DNA from 4 places in the Sporosarcina pasadenensis genome. Region 1 is predicted to be linked to each of the others. Evidence: riboswitches for the same ligand, from Rfam matches in the RefSeq annotation. Region 1 holds a riboswitch; each other region holds the start of a gene.
What was found. Region 1 has a riboswitch for cyclic di-GMP ahead of AB1K89_RS12280 (Ig-like domain-containing protein). Riboswitches for the same ligand answer to the same signal wherever they lie in the genome.

Region 1 (5,148 bases):
TGTTGGATCTGTATTGTAAGGATTTACCGTAATAACTGGAGGTGTTTTATCGATATTGGTGATCGTAATGGTTACAACAGTTATATTTCCTGCGTCATCCGTTGCAATGAAGTCAAATGAACCATTTTCCGTGAATGTATGACTTGTTGCATTTAGTTTTCCTTCATTAGTTTCAGCGGTTACAATGACATCCTGGTTTGTCGGTGAAGTGTTGTAACTGAGTACTGTGATAACTGGTGCAACTTTATCGATATTCGAGATTACGATTTTTTTCTTTGTTTCATTCCCTGCACGGTCAGTAGCAATGAATTCAAACTCGCCATTTTCCTTGAAAGTATAGCTTTCTGCGTTTAATGTGCCAGGTTCGTTCATGCTCACTTTTACTGTGATATCTTGATTTGTGGGGCTAGTAATATACTCTTCAACGATTATTTCAGGTGCAACTTTATCAATATTTGAAATGGTAACTGGAAGCTCAGTTATATTTCCTGCACGATCTCTCGCAATAAATGTAAATGTGCCATTTTCTGTGAAGGTATGGCTTGTCGTATTTAGTTCGCCTTCTTCATTCATGCTTACTTCAACCGTAATATCTTGATTTGTCCAGTCTGTATTATAAGGTTTCACTGTAATTTCCGGCGCAACTTTATCAATATTGGTAATATGGACAGTATATCGTGTAACATTCCCAGCAAGGTCTGTAGCAATGAATTCAAAACTGCCGTTTTCTTTGAAAGTGTGGCTTTCTTTATTTAGTGATCCCTCATTTGTGCTGGCAGTAACCGTAATATCCTGATTCGTCCATTCTGTTGAATACTCACTAATTGTGATGATAGGGGCAATCTTATCTATATTATCAACATTTACTTGTGCAGTCCCAGTGTTTCCGGCCCTGTCAACAAAGAGAAATTCAAAATTGCCGTTTTCAGTAAAGGTAATACTAGGAGAACCATTGTTGTTAAGGATCGTGACATCTTCACTAGGTTCAATTGTCACTACTACGTCCTGATTTGTTGGCTTATCAGTTGAATAGTGTACCTTGGCAGTTGGAGCAATTTTATCGATATTTGCTACGTTTATTTCCACTTCGCCCGTATTTCCGGCTGCATCTACAAACTCTAAACTAACATTTTTATTTTCTGGAAAAGTAAGCGTGTACGTTTGATCATCCACTTTTGTATACGTAACTGTGTCTGGTAAATCCTCAAGGTTTTTAAATGTAACAGGTTTAGTAAATGTAAGAGTTGCCGTTACATCCTCGTTTGTAGGTTCGGTTTTAGAATATACAAGTGAACCGACAGGAGCAACTTTATCGATATTTTTAACTGTCACATGGACCGACCCTGTATTTCCAGCTCTGTCTTTAAATTTTAACTCAAAACTGCCATTTTCAGTAAACTTAAGAGTGGATGCATTACTGTCAAATTCCATTGTATCCGGTAACTCATCTAGATTGGTGTACGTTACTGGTTCTTTTGCTTTAATAGTTGCAATGACATCCGTATTGATTGGGGAAGTTGTGGAATAGGAAACTTCAGCTTCAGGGGCTTCCTTATCAATATTGTCAATTGTCACTGTCTTCTCAGATGTATTTCCAGCTAAATCCGTAGCGATAAAGGTAAAGCTGCCGTTTTCATTAAAAGTATAGCTGACTGGATTAAGTGTACCCTTTTCATTGATGCTAGCAAAAACAGTGATGCTTTGATTCGTCCAATCTTTATTGTAGTCATTAAAAGTAATGTCAGGTGGAGTTAAATCAACAGTCTGATTAACGGGTTGAGCACTTGTATGGACTGCGCCTGCATTTTTTCCATTTGGATAAACTGTATAGGCTTCAACAGTGATTTGCTCATCCTTCTTTTCAGACAGATTTACTGAGTTTAAAGGGTAGACATATTTGAATGCCCAACGCTTATCAGAAATTTGTGTCGTTTCTGCATTTACAACTTTACCATTTACTTTTAGCTCCAGCTTTGGACCATCAATCACAACAGTACCACTTAGTTGAACTGTACTCGCATTGTCTACACGGGCAGGAATGGGGTTTAACGTAGTAACACCTGTGATTTTGTTTAGCTCTGTTCTGCCAGTAGAAGCCTCTGCTTTACCGGGATTAGGCGCAGCGTAAATTGTCGGTGCAATGGAGCTAAAGACTAAAGAACTTGCTAGAACAACCGCACCGAATTTTTTACTCTGTTGCTTGTTCATTGTACTCCTCCTCATAAATAATGTTACAAAGGTAATTAAGAGGGCCGGTTACACTACTAGCTCCATATAACCCAAGTGTCCAGATAGTGGTCATATTTCAAAGCTTCCCAAAAACCTAGTCTTTATCATTATGCTAATGGTGATTTGTTAATTCATAAATATCTTAAGCTCGAATTAATTTATGTTGGGGCAGAGGAAACAGATGACTAAAACGATGTATTATGATCTGATTCAAGATTATGTATGTAGCTGCATCATACGAGTTGCACGGGACCTTCATATGAAAACTTCTGCATTCTCGGAAGTCGAAAGAATTACAGAATAGAAATGGCGGTGTTTCATTTGATAGAAGTTCCTTCAAGTTTAGCGAAATTGACTAATGGATTCTCGTGGGAACCGATTACGATTGGCCATTCGGAAGCGAAGACCTTCTTATTAAAAAGTTCTCATTCGAATCAATACTTGAAAGTGCAGTCGAGAGATTCTGTTGAACGTCTCTTCGATGAAAAGGAAAAATTGGAGTGGTTGGAAGGGAAGCTGCCTGTGCCACGTGTGCTATTCTACGGGGAGGACGAGGCAAACGAATACTTGTTAATGTCTGAAATAAAAGGTGTCAATGCTTCTGATCAATCACATCGAGAATATTTGCCTACCGTGTTGGAGTCATTAGGATCTGGACTCAAAACAATTCATCGTGTGCCTATCGACAATTGTCCATATGATCAAAGGTTGGATATGAAAATAGAAGAAGCGAAGAATAGAGTGGAACATAAATTAGTCGATGAAGATGATTTTGACGAGGGGCGAAAAGGAAGGAAAGCAACCGAACTTTTTAAAGAGCTCATTACCAACAGGCCATTAAACGAAGATCTCGTTTTCACTCACGGTGACTATTGTTTGCCAAATGTCATTGTGGAAAATAAAAGAGTGAGCGGCTTTATTGACTGGGGAAGAGCTGGGGTTGCAGACAAATATCAAGATTTGGCATTGGCGATACGAAGCATCACCAGTAATTTTGGCAAGGAATACGTACCTTTCTTTCTTGCGGGCTATGGATTTACGGATGTGGATGAATCTAGAGTTGATTACTATCAACTGATGGATGAGTTTTTTTAAAGCGGTGGACTGTATTTTTTGTAATTACTGAAACTTCCAACTTCGAAATTCGTATAAGTAGTATTCAGAAAGGGTTTGGAGGGGACAGTATGCTGACGTTCATTTTTGGATTGATTCTATCTATTCCGTTATATATTCTCTTTATTCTACAATATCAATATCCGGAGGATGCGATTTTGTGGGGGAAACGTTGGATGTATAACGAGGATCCCGACATTTCGGATGGGGCAATCAAATACGCAAAAATCTCTTCAATTATTGGCATTATTTTTATGACATTGTTTTTTCTTGTATGGTTCATCATATTGTAATAGAGAGAATCGGCCAAAACAGCATTTATTGGCGAGGAGGGACAAATGATGAAGAAATATACCTTTTATTTTGTCCTTGGTGTCTTGTCTGGATTATTTATCATGCCGTGGGTCGTTCATTGGCTTGGACTTCCATCGCCCTCACGCGGGATTGCCAATTTGTTATCGGTTGTTTTCGGAGAGCCGGGTGGATTTAGTAGCGTGTTAACAATTCTTGTTTCTGGAGTCTTCATCGTCTTAATGTGGTTAGCGGCAATAAAATTGGCGAAAAAGCTGGAGAAATCGGCATAGTAGTCGTTCCACAATAAAAATAATCCATCCTTGAGTGGGAGCTCATAATGGATTAGTTTAACAAGCTGACCCCTTGAAGGGAACCTCTATCATAGACCGCCTAATGTTCAATGATTGGTTCCATCTTCTTCATTTTGCAATTTACGTATCTCAACAATTCGTCTCCAAATGACTGTGTTTTCAATTTTTGCAAATGAGCGGATGCTTGGTGTTGTATTCACTTCAAATATTATAGGTGTTCCCTCTTGATTGACACCGAAGTCAATTCCATATTCTCTGTTTGGTAAAATGGAATTGATGACCTTCGCTGCTTCGATTGCAACCTCTTCGATCTTCTTTACTGTATCCTCTTGTATATTGTTGAATTTTGTGTACGATAATACTTCGGAAACGGTCATTACTTCACCGCCCCTATGGGGGTTTACAATCCCATTTTCTGTAACTAGACCGGTTTCGGTCGTTCCACATACCCCGTACATCCCGCCAATTACCCAATTGTCTTTCAGTTTTTGAACATGAACCCGAATAGAAAAAGGCTGTCCATTTTGGGTGTAGCTTTGTATATCTTCTTGAATAATATAGAGACCGCTTACTCTGCCTAAGTTAATAAATGGATGGAGGAGCTGCTGAATTTCATCCACTCTCGATACGGATTTTTGTATAGGTGTTCCTTGAATTGTAAATCCATTTAAGTAGTAGCCCCCGTCGTCCCTTTTTCGAATCTTGAAAATTGCTCTACCCTGGCCCGTCGTATCATGTTTGACGTAGACAGACTGATAGCGGCTCAATAAATCATCCAAGTTATTCTCACTGTAAGTTATCGTTTCTGGAATATGTTTTGCGACTAGAGGATGGTGCTGTAATAATATACTTTGCTCCCATTTCCCCATTGTTCTCTTCATGTACCCTTCCTCATTTCATCTTGAATTTTTCCTTTCCGATGGCCCGATAGTCCATTAATCTTTTTCTAAGGCAGTCGTTGTTGCTAATCTCTTTTCTATTCTATGCATACGGAATAGTTGTATCTGGATTATTGGGAAAGGTTGTATGGAAATGAGGAGATGATTATGACCAAATTTATATCTGTTACAAGACTACTGTACAGCTGATAATTTCCAGCAAGCATAACGTATTGTATGAAGAGATTTGGAGGGAACATACATGAAGCCATTATCGGCGAGAACTATCTGCCTATATGTGAATGGACAACTTATTAAAGGCT
Region 2 (5,148 bases), on a different contig from region 1:
TTTCCAAATGAACCCTATATAAATGATTAAATAGTACGCCAAGCAGAAGTTTCTGACAAGAAAAGATAGGTCTTGGATGCATTCGAATAAATTCATAAACGAGTCATCCTGCATATTTAATATTATTGGGCTTGAGAAGGCATTTAAAGTGTTATTGTTTCATAGATACAATTACTATGCAATAAGAACTAATTAAAGGGTTTGTGTTGAGTAATAGGAACTATTATTAATTGTCGAGTATTGTCGAATGACGGATAATAATAGTGAGAAAATGTTTTTAAAAAGAAGGTTAGTGCAAATGGATAAATATTATCTTTCAAAGTCACACTTGGATATTTTAGACCCGATAACTGATCATTTTTTTGAGGCTGTTGTTCTCTTTGATCGAAATGGCTTTTTAAAACTTTCAAGTGATTCTATAGAAACTGTACTGGGATATACACCAGAAGAGATGAATGGTAAAAAGTATTATGATTTCATCGATAGAGAAGAATGGCAAATTGCCAAAATGATTGCTTCAACTTGTGTAAAGAAAAAAAGGGGATTTCTTGTAACCGAATTGAAATTGAAGAAAGCGAACGGTTCATCAATCTTCTGTGAGATTCAGATTGAAAATGGTTTAAGCAATTCGGCAATTGCTGGCATGATCATCAATGTCAGACGAGCTTCAAACAAAGTAGAACCCTTATTTGCATTGAGTGATGCTAGACGGCATACAATTATATATAATGATTTGCCAAAGGCGATTGAAAGAGACGAATTACGACTTCATTACCAGCCAAAGGTGAATTTGAATACAGGGAAGGTTGTCGGGGTTGAAGCACTTGTTAGATGGGAACACCCTGAGCTGGGTCTAGTATTTCCAAATGAGCTGATTCCTGTTGCGGAGGAATTGGGTGAAATAACTGTAATCGGCAATTGGGTCATTCGGGAAGCGTGTATGCAAAACAAAACATGGCAAAACGAAGGTCATCCAACCCTAGTTATGTCCGTCAATCTTTCAATGCAACAATTTCAAGAAGACAACCTCGTTTCCGTCATAGCTGAAATATTACAAGATACCCTACTCCATCCCCGGTATTTGGAGCTGGAAATCACTGAAAGCATGACGGCAGACGTACAGCATACAATCAGTGTTCTTCAACGAATAAAATCTCTCGGTCTACTTATCAGTATCGATGACTTCGGAACCGGATATAGCAATTTGAATCATTTGAAGAATTTTCCTTTGGATATATTAAAAATAGATAAATCATTTATCTCAGAATCGACCCATAATCCAGTCGATCAAGCGATTGTGAAGACAATCATTCACCTCGCCAGAGATTTGGACTTGAATGTATTGGCTGAGGGAATTGAAAGTGTGGAGCATCTCCAATTCCTAAAAGAGCAATCCTGTACGTTAGGACAAGGATATTTATTCAGTAAACCTGTAGACGCCTCCGAATTAATGAGGACAATTAATCATATCGAATCCAATATTGATTTGCGGATGAATAGAGCCGCTTATGCGGAGTATTGAGCCACCAAGTACGAGGAAAAGAGCCACTGTCTTTGGGACAGGAGGCCACCAATCTAAATAATAGCCTCTTGTATAATTAGTTTGCATGCAAATACGCATGACAATAATGTACAGGAGACTTTTTTATAATTAATTGTCGGAGGATTCCGGAACTTTATTTTGAAGGAATCAGTCATAGAACAATCAGTTCTAGCACTGGACACTCAAGGAATACTGTTTCCGATGCCGTTCGCAGCACCAAGAAACTCGGCGTTGAAGACTTGGATGATACAATGACCAACTCCTGTCTAGAGGCATCTCTTTCCAGAAAAACAAGCCCTCGATAAGGGGTACTTCCCTGTTGACTGGGGCACGGTGCACCAGGAATCACAAAAAAAGAATCTCACTCTGATTACAGCCATCGGAATGTACCGCCTCTGCCATCTTTCTTACCTCTGAATGAAAATAAATGTACCAGGGTGTGAATATCAGTGTTAAAATCCTCAATAATAACGGTTTAAAATTCCCCAGTTTTCACTTTGTACAATCCTTGACATAATTTTATCCATTACCTAGCCAAAAGGGTACTAATGAAGAATGGAGAGCTTATTACTTCATATCATACGGATTATCAAAAACTGCATTTCGATATAGGAAATGTTATAATTGGCGATTGAAATTGAATGTTTTAATAATGTTGTTACTTCGCAAACGAGCCATTTAATGGAATGAGTCTTGTTAAACAACGGAGCAGTTTAGACCACTAAGAGTCAATGACAGATTTATTTAGCCTTGGAAGTATCTAACTGTTGTATACTTATATACTAAGGCAACTCTATTGATAAAGGCAAAATTATCGAAAGATAATGACGCAAAACCACAGATCTAAAGCATTAAGCTATGATGGCTGGGTTACCGAAAGGAGTAAGGGAATAATTGAAAAGAAAATGTTTTAAATACTCATTAATTTTTTTATTTACTGCTGTCCTTATTTTTATTGATACAATTTTGTCTGAGGAAGCGAGTGGACATTATCCATTTATATGGTCACTCGCTCTGATTCCGATTATCTATATTATAAATATGTATCCTAAATGGAAAGTAACTATAGGGGCTGGAGTCATTTATAGCTTATTGAAGTACACAACAGAGTTTAGTCAGAAAATTAAACCTGATAATAGCGAAATTAATGCTCTTATCTTAGGTTCGCTGATTAATTGGTCTATTGCTCTAACTGTTGGATACTTCATTATCAAATCTCATAAATTATATTTAAAAGTAGAAGAGCTAACTATTATAGACTCATTGACTGGTGCTTATAATCGAAGATATTTAGAGCTTTTTATGGAAAGAACTATTCCTATTAGTAAAAGGACGAACAGTTCTTTAGTTTTTATGATATTAGACATAGACCATTTCAAAAAAGTTAATGATAATTATGGTCATCAATGTGGGGATCAAGCTCTTAAGCATACTTCCAGTATTATTGATAATCACGTAAGAAACTCTGCTGGTGTCTTCGTTCGTTTGGGCGGAGAAGAATTCGCAGTTATTCTTCCAAACACCGATCTTGCTGAAGGGTTAATAATAGCAGAACGTATACGTGAGGCTGTAGAAAAAACAGAGTTCATTTATAAAAATGAACGTATTCATTTTACAATTAGCATTGGTGTATCTATTTACAATGAGGAAACCGTTGAGGAGTTTATAGAGAAGTCAGATAATGCGTTATATAAAGCAAAAGAAAACGGTAGAAATCAGATAGCAATTATTAATTGATACTTACTTTTTCTGCTGATTTTTATTTTACAGGAGCTTACTACGATATCTAAGAATTATTATTAATATAATTTGTATTTGAAATGACAGATACTTATGATAGCTTACGCCTCTGAAAATTTAAGGTCTGTTTTTCCAAAGCAAAGTCAATTTAAATTGAATTATTATAATAAACTAAGGAAAAATCGAATGGCAAATTATTAGGTACTATACATAGGATGTGGATTTTTTTCTATTTGTGCGAACGGGGAATATACTCTTTTTTAGCACAAAGTGTTGTCCAATATACTTTTAATTGATCGACACGCGGTCTCCGACTTGTTTTGCTTTAGTTTGATCTGCTTTTTCTAAGAAATGTAAATACACGCTTATTAACGCCTAAATCGTCAAATACCTATGACGTTCCTGTATCACTTTTGCATGAACTCCTTTGTAAAGATGAATTCGTCTGGCGTTACCATGTCGGTTCACAATCCTCCTATTTTTAGTTATGATTGGATGCGGAGGAGATCAACATGAAAAAACTATTCATCTTATTTATGGCTGCTATGTTATTGGTTGCTTGTGCAGATGGCACAAAAGAGCCGGCTGTTGTCGAAGATGATGCGACAGTCAAAGAAGAAATGCCTGAGCAGGAAGAAGTGAATGAAGAAGAACCTGTGGAAGAAGAAACGCCTGTTCAGGAAGAACCTGCTAAGGAAGAATCACAAGGTATGTCTATTGAAGAAGTTACTGAACTTATTGACTACAATGGCGTAGGTGTTGACGATAAGTTAGTTAGCGTGACTATTGAAAATGAAGAATTAAAAGCTGTTATAAAAATGGCAACAGATGATAGATTATCCGCAGAAGATTTAGCCGTTACAAGATATAGCCAACTCTCAGATGAATTACTGGATCATGAAGGTTGGGAAACTTTGACAATCGAATACGTGGGTGTGGGAACAATCAGTATGAATCGCACGGAAAAAGAATCAAACGAGTACGGCGATTACTTCCCAACAATAGAAATAGAAAATCGTTTAAAATAAAGTCCAACTATCATATCGCAGTAAAGTAAACACTCTCTAAATCGGGAGTATTTTTTTGTACTTAGCACTGTTAGACTTCGTAGTCGATTTAAGGAGTTCCGTTGATTGAAGCGGAAGGCGGGGACTCCTGCGAAAGCCGTTACGAAGAACGGCTTTTGCGAGCAGGAAGGGCTGCCTTAATTTCTGCAAAGAACGCAGAAATACGGCAAATCGAACCCTTCGCTGTTCGATTGGAAAGCGTCCGCCTGTAGCGCAATTCAACAGTGTAACAAAGCTTTGTACTTAAAAATAAATGGGGGTGACGGTGATGGGAAGTGCCGAATTTGAAGAGGTTCAACAAGATCGGGAAACAACTGAGGTAACCTTCAAGGATCTAGCTGAAAAGCATGGCATTAAAGATGGCAATCGGTATGAATAAATTCATCCGGGTCATTTGTATTTATTTCATTAACGAAGTATTCTTAACTACAATGTTTACAATACCTATAATTATAGTATATATTAAGGATAGAATGTTGGAAGGGGAGATTGAATATGTCAATTAAAAATGATCATCTGAAATTCGGCAGTGCGGATGCACCTTTGAAACTAGAGGCTTTTATTAATTTAGCATGCCCCGGCAGTGCAAGAATTTATCATTTAGCAAAAGAAGTATTGCCCCCATATATCGAAAACGGTCAAATCGAAGTAATTGTGAAATTATACGATAAACCGCGCGAAGAACTTCTCCGCGGTGCATTAATTCACTGGACATTTGATAATGCGAATCCAACAGAAACATTAGACGTGATAGGTAAACTACTTGAAACACAACAAGAATGGCATGATCTATCAGAT
Region 3 (5,148 bases), on a different contig from region 1:
AATCCACTATTATAAAATAGAAGGAATATAAAAGCTGTGATGGGGTGTGTACATTGGCTGAGATAATTCCTTTCAAGACAAAGCAGCAGTTGGAAACAGAGAAGGCGAGAAAAGCTATCTGTGATTGGGAAGATTATTTAAAATGGGAAGAGGCTAACTGGCATAATGTAATAAATAATGATGAAAACAAGGTCGATTTATCAAAGGAAGAGGTCGACTGGCTAAATGACTGGTTGCAGAAGAACGATGAGTAGTTGATGAGATTTTGGATATTAATTACGCAGAGAAATTCTGAAGGATTTATTTAAACGCAACACAAATACAACACAAGATACTTATAAAGGCTGTAACAGCAACGTATTTTGGCATATATACACGTCTGTCTGTTAGATGAAAAGTTAACTCAATAAGAAGTGAAAATAATGACCGTAAACGTTGATAGCACAGCGTTTACGGTCATTATTTGTTTTTCATAGAATATGTTCAGGAATGAAAGGAAGTGAAATCATTTCACAAAAATTTTACACATTCGAAGTACTAGCCATGTCCTCATATAGCTGTACTGTCCTGTTAACAGATTCCGTATCAAGCTCCTTAACAACATGAGCATAGTGTTTGAGTGTGGTTTGTCTCTTAAAGTGTACAATTTCGTTCGGGAAGTCCCAAATAAACGAGTGAACGTTCAAAAGTGATACTACATTTTAACGAACGATTTTCTAATATGAATTTCATTTAAATTGTTCAGTTCGTAAAAGTGTACAATTACGAAATTACCTTAAGTCTAATAATTTTATCTTTTGCAAACTCCTATTCTTTTAAACGGTGATTCAATGCTTGTTTTGTTTTTTTAAATAGACCAGCATTGTCTCATTTGGTCCAGCCAATTACATTAGAATGGAGGGGATTTGCATGAACGTTTTTCTAAAGGACTATCAATAAATGAATAGTGTGATACAATAGAACCACCTTCTGACTATATTATGATGATTTCGGATCAGGAAAAAGGTTGGTTGGTTAGCAGGATGTCATGAGTGTAAAGTTGTTATTCTTCAGGGGAAAGTATATCTTTCTCCAAAAATAAAACCACTAAAAAACTGTATTGAATATAACAAGGGGCTTCGTAGCATAAGGCTCAACGCTATAGATATGTTGAAAAAGGAAAGTAATGGTACGCTAAATAAAAAAGAAAAACTAGTATTGGGAAAATGGAAAAAAGACGAGGTATTAAATTTGGTCCCCAACTAAACCTAAATTCGATAATGAAATAAAAATGGGAAGTTCTGATTTGAAAAGACGGCTGAATAAATAAAGGTGCTGTCGGGTGACTGAACCTCTCACTAGGTCACGATGTATGCGGTGAAATATAGATAGTTAGTTAATGAATTTACTTCCTTGTTATGAACTGCACTATGTAATTGGGTGGTTGTGTTTTACGTTGACAGAGGACTTACTTTTAATGTGCTATTAACATATTTAAAATCATGACGATAGATATAGTTAGAAACACCTTCGATAATGGCAAACTTATTGAAAGATAAGGACGCAAAGCCACGGGTCTAAGGCTATGGAAAGAATAGCTATGACAGCCGGGTTACCGAAAAGGATTGGATAAAATAGGATTTGCAAGCTGAGTAGTTCTTTTTAAATAGATCTATTTACTGCTATTTCTTAGCCCACCAACCTTTTGGTGGGCTTTTTTTTGGTGCTGCGTCTGCGGTATTCGATTTGTACACGTTAGGGTACGTATGGCTTTATAAGGGGACAACCTTGAGGAAGGTTTCACTAATCTATACTCATTTAAAAAGGAGATTTATATTATGACAGTTGAAATAAAGAAGGGGTTACTTGAGGAACATATCCGTTCTGTTTTGGAGTTAATTGGTGAAGACCCAAATCGTGAAGGATTAATGGATACGCCGAAACGAGTTGCCAAAATGTTTGGAGAAGTCTTTGCGGGGGTTGGAATTGATCCGGAAACGGCGTTAACAACAACGTTTGAAGAGTACTATGAAGGAATGGTTGTTGTGAAGGATATTACATATTACACATTTTGTGAACATCATCTGATTCCGTTCTTTGGAAAGGCGCATATTGGCTACATTCCGAATGGACGAGTTGTTGGGTTAAGTAAATTTGCCAGACTTGTTGAATTGGTGTCGAAACGACCACAGGTACAAGAGAGAATGACCCAACAAATTGCTGATGCCATTATGAATGTATTAAGCCCTGAAGGCGTGATTGTTAGCGTCGAGGGACAGCATCTTTGTATGTGTGCAAGAGGAATAAAGAAGCCGGGTAGCTCTACTGTAACTACAATAAAAAAGGGCGTCTTTAAAGAAAATACTGCGTTAGCGGAAGAATTTGAAAGGTCTCTGCTACGAAATTAGGAGGTATGTTACCAATGCTTTATTTATCACGTAAGATGTATTTCTCGGCCGCTCATTATTATCGAGTTGATGAGTGGAGTGAAAAGGAGAATCAAAGGCTGTTTGGGCCATGCAGTAACCCACATGGACATGGACATGATTACATCCTTGAAGTGATGGTCAAAGGAAAGTTAAACAATGATTCTGGGATTGTTGTGAATATTACGGATATCGATAAAGTTGTAAAATCCTTTGTCCAAAAAGAATTAGATGGAAAGTTTTTAAATAAAGAAATTCATTATTTCGAAACTCATATGCCGACAACAGAGAATATCATTTCATATATATGGAATTCGTTGGATGGAAAGATTGATAATTGTCAAATTCATAAAATTCGTTTGCGAGAAAATGATTTCTTATATGCTGAAAAGGAGGAATCGACTTTGGTTCGATTAACACGAAAATATCATTTTTGTACTGCACATCGTTTGCATAGCGATCAACTAAGTAATGAAGAAAACCGTGAAATCTTTGGGAAATGCAATAACCTCTATGGTCACGGTCATAACTACTATCTAGAGGTAACAGTTAGTGGGAAGCCTGATCCGATAACTGGTATGGTTTCGAATCTTGCTGATATTGACCAGATAGTTGAACAAGAAATTATGAAAAAGTTCGATCATAAGAATCTGAATTTAGATACCGAAGAGTTTAAAGAATTAAATCCAACCTCAGAAAATATGACAATCGTTATTTGGAATCTTCTCTCTCCGAAACTCAGGAATCTATTCAAAATTGGATTATTTGAAACGGAAAAGAATTATTTCGAATATTACGGTCCGGAAATGGAATAAGCAGGATGACTAGTAAATCCTTATTTGGAAAAACAATTGCAATTACAGGTTCTAGTAAAGGGATTGGGAAGGAAACAGCAACTTTGCTTCAGGGGTTAGGAGCAAACCTGGTATTAGGAAGTCGTAGCAATTCCAAATCGCTGAATGGAAATGCATTGGAACTTCCACTTGATGTCACGAACGAGGAATCAGTTAAAAACTTTTTTTTACAAGCAATTAATCAGTTCGGCAAAGTGGATGTATTAATTAATAGTGCTGGGGTTGGAGTATTTGAAAGTATCGTAGATTCGTCAACTGAGGACTTTGATAATATGCTTTCTATCAATTTACGCGGGACATATCTTACGTGCAAACATTTTGGTAGACATATGGCTGAACTAAAGAAAGGCCATATTTTAAATTTAGTTTCAATTGCTGGAACAACCGCATTACCTGGCTGCGGAGGGTACTCAGCTTCGAAATTTGGTGTAGTAGGATTAACGAAAGTGCTACAGACTGAGCTACGTGGGAAAGGTGTCCAGGTTACATCTGTCATTCCAGGTTCCGTAAGTAGTAGTTTTTGGGACGATATCGAAACAGATCTCGACACCACAAAGATGATTCCGACAAATACTGTTGCAAAGCATTTAGTTTATTTAATTACTCAACCGCCAGGGGCATTTATTGATGAAATTACCATCATGCCACCTCAAGGTATTTTATAGGGAGGGGCTACCGTGAGACGGCTATTTGGTAAAGTTTTTAAGGATTTTTCAAAAGTAAATGACCAACCTGTCATGTCTCTCCCCTCTGAGTTGGAATTCACAGACATAAATAGTATGACGAAAAGGGGATTTCTAGCGAAGAAGTTGTCTAAATACGTTGGGTTAGGGACTGATAGGACTCAAGGAGATTATTTGTTTTACTTATCGTTTTCCAAAAAAACATTTCATAACCCAGATAATGAAAATGAACTTGTTCTCTTTTTAAGTGAGCTTATGTTGAAGTGGAGTGAACAAAATGAAGACATTCCACTTCAAATTAATCAATTAGACGTAGAGAATGAGACTCAAAATGCTATGCTGAAAGCTTTTGAAATCTATAAAAAAGACTTATTTCGTGTCCCTGATCCATCAGACAAAAAACATGAAATGTCGAAATTATCGCGGCATCCTGATGAGGGTAAGTGGGAAGTTTATCGTGATGTAATTTTAGCGGCTACGCAAGGTAAGTTTACGCTATTAAGAAAAGATGAAATAAACGGATATATAGCAGGAGACGTTTTTTGTGAAGGGACGATAAAAAACCGTTCAGATATCCCTAAATGTAGAAATCGCGCTAAAGAAAGTCTTGAATCGAAAGATCTTGCCAAAACGCAAATCATGAGTTGGTTACTTGTTCTATCAGAAGCCATTACGAACACGATCAAACATGCTGAAGAAGGAAAGATGACTCTGATTGAAAATGTTGAGAATAATGAAATTCGATTTGTGATTGAAGACAAGGGGCCAGGCTTTTTGTTAAGTGATTTGCCGCAGATGACTTTATTGGCTGGATACTCAACGAAGAAATCAATGGGACAAGGGTTTACTCTAATGATGAAGATGGCAAAGCATGTCGCACTGCATACCTCTCAAACAGGCTCAACCATTATCTTGACTTTTGACTCGAGCAAAGAGAAGGAGAAGAAATTTGATGCAACAGGTTAATAAGCAAAAACAATTAATGACGACAATTGATAAAACACTATTAACAGCTAATTTATTTGATGGCTTTTGGGATCGATGGATCGTGCATGGAGTTGAAATCGATGACTTAGCAAAAATACGTTCATCGATTTTAACAAAGGAACAATGGATCAATAGCTGGCAAAATCTTGCCATTCAAAAACATACGGAAGCAAAAGTATTAGAAGCAATGAATCAAAATGTGGACGCAGAATTAAAATA
Region 4 (5,148 bases), on a different contig from region 1:
CTGTCTCTCCGCTTCGTGGAACTGAGTCGAAAAATGGCAGACCGGAGCTCTTTCAACGTTAAATTGGCTGACTGCGAAAGAAATTGATACTCCTGGATCAACTCAGCATTTGTCATATGCCGCCCCTTCACTTGCAAACTATGCAAGGAGCAAACAATGCCAAACAACCTTTGGGATACGCTGTCATGAATTTCATTGGCAATACGGTTCTGTTCTTCGATGACAATCATTTGATCCATCATCTGGTCCATATGCAGGCGTTCGAGCATGATTTCACTTAATTCACTTAGAAATTCAAAAGGTTGATTTTGCAGAAAAGCCTTTTCTTCTTCCTGGGAGTATCCAATCTGAACACCTAAAATCCCGACGTTATTGGAAGTACGGATGATTTTCATTCCATACGGAGTATCGTTCAGTCTGTCGATAAACGACTCCTTTTTACCTCTAACCGTTTTCCATTTCCGCTTCAACTCTGCCTCGATGAGTTCGGGTGATGACGTCGCGGCGATATGGCTATCTTGGTGGCTTAGGTCCGTCAGCCAAAAGAACGCCACCTCACTTCGCGTGCACGTCTTCAACGAATGAGTAATTTCTTCGATGATCAGCTTGGGGCTTTTACCGGCTGAAAAGCTGTCCATCAGATGGTAGTGCGACATGATATGCTCCACCGTCTCCTGGTATTTCTCATTCGTTTCAGCCAGCCGTTGATTCATTTGCAATAAATTCTCGTGCTGTGTTTTTAACACTTTAGCATTACTAGCCAACTCTTTCGTAAGGCCAGAAAATAATCTTACAAGAAATGTCGTCAATAGACAGACAAGATAAAAGTATGAATTCTCCTCCAACAGCTGCGACCACTCAGCAGCACCACCTAACTGATAAGCAATCAAGGTCGCACTGCCGAGGTAGAAAGTGAGAATCCCCCAACAAAATATCGGCGTCAGGAAGCTTGCCGCAACAAGAACCGGATTCAATGCATACCAGATAAATGGACTTGAAATGCCTCCCGTGGGAAGTAATAATAGCGTCAGACCAATCGTTTCAGCGCACACGCTTAGAGTCAACATCGTATGATTTTCCACGTATCTTTTTTGGATGTCCGTGATGATCCAAGCCGCAATAAGGAGTGACACGATCACGCTTACTGTAAAATACAACGGAGATTCCATGCCCGCTATGAAGAAGAAAGAAGTTAATCCGAGCGAAACATAACGATACAACAGCAATAATCCCATATGATTCGACGGACGCTTCTTCATCCTCAAAAAGAATACATTAACCAACGACATACGCTTTTCCATTTCCAGTCTCTTTATTCGGTACCGTTGGTGCATCGGTTCTCGGTTCAAACGTATAGACATACGCTCCGTCCACTATGAGATACAACTGGCTTCGATCATTTCCATTCTCATAGAAGAAGATCGGTTGCTCTTTCTCATCCGCAATTTTCAGCAGTGATTTAAACGTATCGAACGGAATAACCGTCTTACCAGTGAAGTCAATTAGTTGGGAAATTCTGATCATCCGGCTGCCATACTTTTTATTGAGCTTTTCCGACTCTGATTTTACAGGTCTCACTCGCCCAGTATCCAAATACTTGAACGAAAATATGATGGATAATAAAAGAATGACGGACAACACTGTAGTAGTAATCCTCACGGTAATCAAAGGAAGCGTCAATTCCAGCAAACTGAATGGATTGGCAGTCGTTTCACTTTCATTAAACTGAACAGCCGTCGTAAAGCTCTTCTCGCTAGCAAGCTTAATTTCATCATATAAATAATGAAATATCAGCTTATCCTGAACTTGCAGTTCCCTTTCCATGTCTGCATACTGAATGACTCCATGAATTGTCGGAACGACTTCAAGGTCATACTGGGATTGTCGGACGCCCGTTTCTTCCTCCACTTGCGTAATGAATGCGTTTAATTGGGTCAAGTCTATTTTATACACATTGTCGATAACGGAAATATCCTTCCCTTTTTGTTCAAAGGTTTGTTTGCTTTGCAGTGGGTACGTGCGTTGCCAAATATCTCCCGCCTTAACAATCAACTGAATATCGTAAGTTCCCTTAGCGAGCACTTCTTCCTCCGATTTGATGATCGTCTTCAAATCTAAAGGAATCGCAGCTGTGATTTTCTTAAAGAGAGTATCTCCGACGTCGACCGTTCCTCCTTCCGGATAAAGGATGTTAGGCGACATCGTTGCTTTGTACGCAAAGGCCGTTTCGATATTCGATGTACTGTCGACAAGCTGAACGGTTGTCGTTTGTGGTGTCATCCATGAATAAATGGATAGTGCGCCTATGATGAGTAATAAAGGCAGCAGCGATAAGAATAGCTTCTTATTATTCTTTTTTAGTACAGTAGCCAAGATTCCTTTCAGCTCAATCACCCCTATTGTGAGTCATCTACACTTTCTGTCTGTTCTGCTTTTGGCAGATTGTTTTCTTCTATAATTATAGTTTCTTCATTTGCATCTTCTTCCGTCGAATCCTGATTTACTGATTCTTCATCTACTTCCACTTCTACCTCTCCACCTTCTTCCGAGTTTCCATTCATTTCTCCTTCCCCAACGACTTCTACATCTTTTTCTTCATCTTTCGCTTCCCCAACACCTTCATCAATTTTTTCTTCGCCTTCTTCTACTTCTCCATCTGCTTCTTCTGATGCTTCATCTTCTTCAGACTGTTCTGTGCACCCATCCACTTCCTCTACATTCGGTTCCTGGAAACTCGTATCCTCAACTACTTCTTCATCTACTATTACTTCGTTCACTTTCGACTGATCTGTACATTCATTTACTTCCTCTACGAATGGTGGAATCATTGAAGTGATATCTGCTCGTCCCGATTCCCAACTGGCAGTTATCCAAATCTCCTTACCCGATAACTCTGGTGCTTCTCCGATGAGTGTAAATACTCTCGCTTCACCAGCTGCCATTGTTGAAAAGTACCCATCCACACCTAGTGAGTCACCACCCATTACCATAATGTTTTCGATATCCACATAATCATCAGTATTGTTTTTCAATATGAATATCCTACCTTCCCAACCCGTAATCGCAATAAGCGCATCATCCTCTGCGACTACGGATATCACGACATCGTTCTTGATTTCCGCCGTCGAAAAACTAGTACTTTGTAACAAAAGTGCAGAAACTGATAAAAAAAATGCGGCTAAACTTAACTTGAGCTTCAATCGGTCCCCTCCCAGGTCATAATAATAGCCCAATTAAACGGAACAAGATGTCCACATTTAATCAGGCCGGTTGCACCAGTTACTCCATACATCCAAGGTGCCCATATAAAGGATGTACTTCATAGTTTCCGTGATACTATTTGTTTATATGGTTAAGTATAACCAAAGTAATAAGAATAATTCGTCGATTATTGCTGTACCTTCCATTCTATTTTTGTCGAAGAGATGAATGGATTGTCACTAACTTCAAATTTAATCAATCCTGTTATGCCTAGTAAATAAATTCATATAAAAAACTGTAGACTTCACGTAATGTACGCTACATCTACAGTTTCTAAGGTTTCGTATATTAAAACCCTTTTACTATTATTATCGTGCGTCTGCACCACTAACAACAATGTTTGGAGTAAATTTCTTGATTTGTGCTTTATCGGATACTTCTACTTTTACAGAAACGTTTCTTCTAGTATTGTTAGTTGTATTAAATCCTTCAAATTTCGCTACTGTTTCTTTGTTGATCTCAGTCCAATTCTCCGTAGCACCTGTTCTGACGAAAAGTTTTACACCCTCAGGTAGTTTCTCTTCAGTATTAATTGTTACAGTGACATTGTTTTCCGAGTTGTTTTTAACCAAAAACAAATTATTCCAAGTGTATTCACTGTTCTTTTGCATACCAAATTTAGTTCCGTGAGAAAAATCAATTTTCAATACCCCATCCTCAAGCTTCGATGCAGCGTGCCCTGGCTCAGGAAGACTAAGAGCTAAGAGTGATTCGTGCGTATTTGTTACTGACCCTGTCATCGCACTTGTCACTTTCGCCGAGGAATATGACATTGCTGCCATGATGCTCGACATTGCTAGTAGGAACACTACCATTAACAACCCTTTTTTCATCTTCATCTGTAAATCTCCTCCAATAGTTTTATTCGGCTCTTCGCCGTTGTTGGAACTATTTTTAGTATAGGAGCTTTCCAAATGGTTATCCTCACTCTATAGTGTTGGATTTTACGAACGTTAGTCTACTTTCGATAATCTACTTTATAGACCCCAAATTACTACATACGTAGGAGCGTCGTATACTTTCGTACACTATCAATTCCACTTTAGAGGGCATTATCTACAATGCATTTACAATAAAATTAGAGGCAAGGAGGGGTTGCATGAAGCTATTTTCAAAATTACTTAACGCCGTCTTAGCAATTGGTATCTTATGTACATTAATAGCCGCAGTCGGATCAGCCATAACAGGCAAGCCCGTTTTGCTAACCGTCATTCGTTCAAACAGCATGTACCCTGTTTGGGAACGGGGCGACATGGTCATCATTAACAATCTACAAGAGAAGGACCAGGTTGAAAATGGAGATATCATCTTTTTCAAAACGGAAAAAGGGAGTCTTGCTAATAAAGGATGGATTGCTCACCGGGTCATTGACGGTAACGCGGAGCAGGGTTTCGTTACAAAAGGGGATGCAAATAAAACTTCCGATCAGCAAGACGGGGCAGGAATGATTGAACGGCAAATGATTGCAGGCAAGGCATTCACGATTGGAACAAAGCCAATCGTCATCCCGAAACTAGGGTACTTATCGCTTTGGGCGGAAAAGTATCAAAGCAGCCCCTACACCCTTCCTGCCATTGCAGTAGTGATAGCCATTATTATTGGAATCGGAGAATTACTGTCCGGCAAGAAGAAACACCGGAAGAAAAATAAAGGGATGGATTTACAACTCATCTATATAGTAGGTGGATTAACGATTGCCGTCATCATGGGAGCAACGATGCTCGCTTCCAGTCAAACATTAAAACTTGTCTACCAAGTATCCGAAGACAGCCAAGGAGTCCTTATGGGCAGCGCGGTCGGCATTTTAAAAGTTGGCGAGACGGTAACAAATCCATTATCCGATCTTTCCAATGGAGGATTCTTCAAATTAATCGGAGCAATTACAAC

Region 2: linked by a shared signal. The riboswitch ahead of AB1K89_RS00415 (GGDEF domain-containing protein) and the one ahead of AB1K89_RS12280 (Ig-like domain-containing protein) in region 1 are both predicted to bind cyclic di-GMP.
Region 3: linked by a shared signal. The riboswitch ahead of folE (GTP cyclohydrolase I FolE) and the one ahead of AB1K89_RS12280 (Ig-like domain-containing protein) in region 1 are both predicted to bind cyclic di-GMP.
Region 4: linked by a shared signal. The riboswitch ahead of AB1K89_RS09260 (hypothetical protein) and the one ahead of AB1K89_RS12280 (Ig-like domain-containing protein) in region 1 are both predicted to bind cyclic di-GMP.

The regions. Positions count from the first base shown of each region.
Region 1 covers NZ_JBFEGM010000008.1:90,957-96,104, forward strand. The annotation lists gene AB1K89_RS12280 (Ig-like domain-containing protein) at 1-2,208, opposite strand, end outside; cyclic di-GMP riboswitch class II at 2,242-2,325, opposite strand; gene AB1K89_RS12285 (APH(3') family aminoglycoside O-phosphotransferase) at 2,551-3,324, shown strand; gene AB1K89_RS12290 (hypothetical protein) at 3,414-3,635, shown strand; gene AB1K89_RS12295 (hypothetical protein) at 3,684-3,926, shown strand; gene AB1K89_RS12300 (YheC/YheD family protein) at 4,034-4,828, opposite strand; gene AB1K89_RS12305 (Mur ligase family protein) at 5,088-5,148, shown strand, end outside.
Region 2 covers NZ_JBFEGM010000001.1:76,307-81,454, forward strand. The annotation lists gene AB1K89_RS00410 (sensor domain-containing protein) at 299-1,522, shown strand; cyclic di-GMP riboswitch class I at 2,338-2,421, shown strand; gene AB1K89_RS00415 (GGDEF domain-containing protein) at 2,438-3,280, shown strand; gene AB1K89_RS00420 (hypothetical protein) at 3,796-4,311, shown strand; gene AB1K89_RS00425 (thioredoxin domain-containing protein) at 4,846-5,148, shown strand, end outside.
Region 3 covers NZ_JBFEGM010000001.1:63,049-68,196, forward strand. The annotation lists gene AB1K89_RS00345 (hypothetical protein) at 54-254, shown strand; cyclic di-GMP riboswitch class I at 1,508-1,599, shown strand; gene folE (GTP cyclohydrolase I FolE) at 1,818-2,387, shown strand; gene AB1K89_RS00355 (6-carboxytetrahydropterin synthase) at 2,402-3,220, shown strand; gene AB1K89_RS00360 (SDR family oxidoreductase) at 3,226-3,924, shown strand; gene AB1K89_RS00365 (ATP-binding protein) at 3,937-4,908, shown strand; gene AB1K89_RS00370 (alpha/beta hydrolase family protein) at 4,895-5,148, shown strand, end outside.
Region 4 covers NZ_JBFEGM010000005.1:209,314-214,461, forward strand. The annotation lists gene AB1K89_RS09250 (sensor histidine kinase) at 1-1,301, opposite strand, end outside; gene AB1K89_RS09255 (DUF5305 family protein) at 1,276-2,373, opposite strand; gene AB1K89_RS09260 (hypothetical protein) at 2,397-3,200, opposite strand; cyclic di-GMP riboswitch class II at 3,257-3,339, opposite strand; gene AB1K89_RS09265 (hypothetical protein) at 3,570-4,100, opposite strand; gene AB1K89_RS09270 (signal peptidase I) at 4,361-5,148, shown strand, end outside.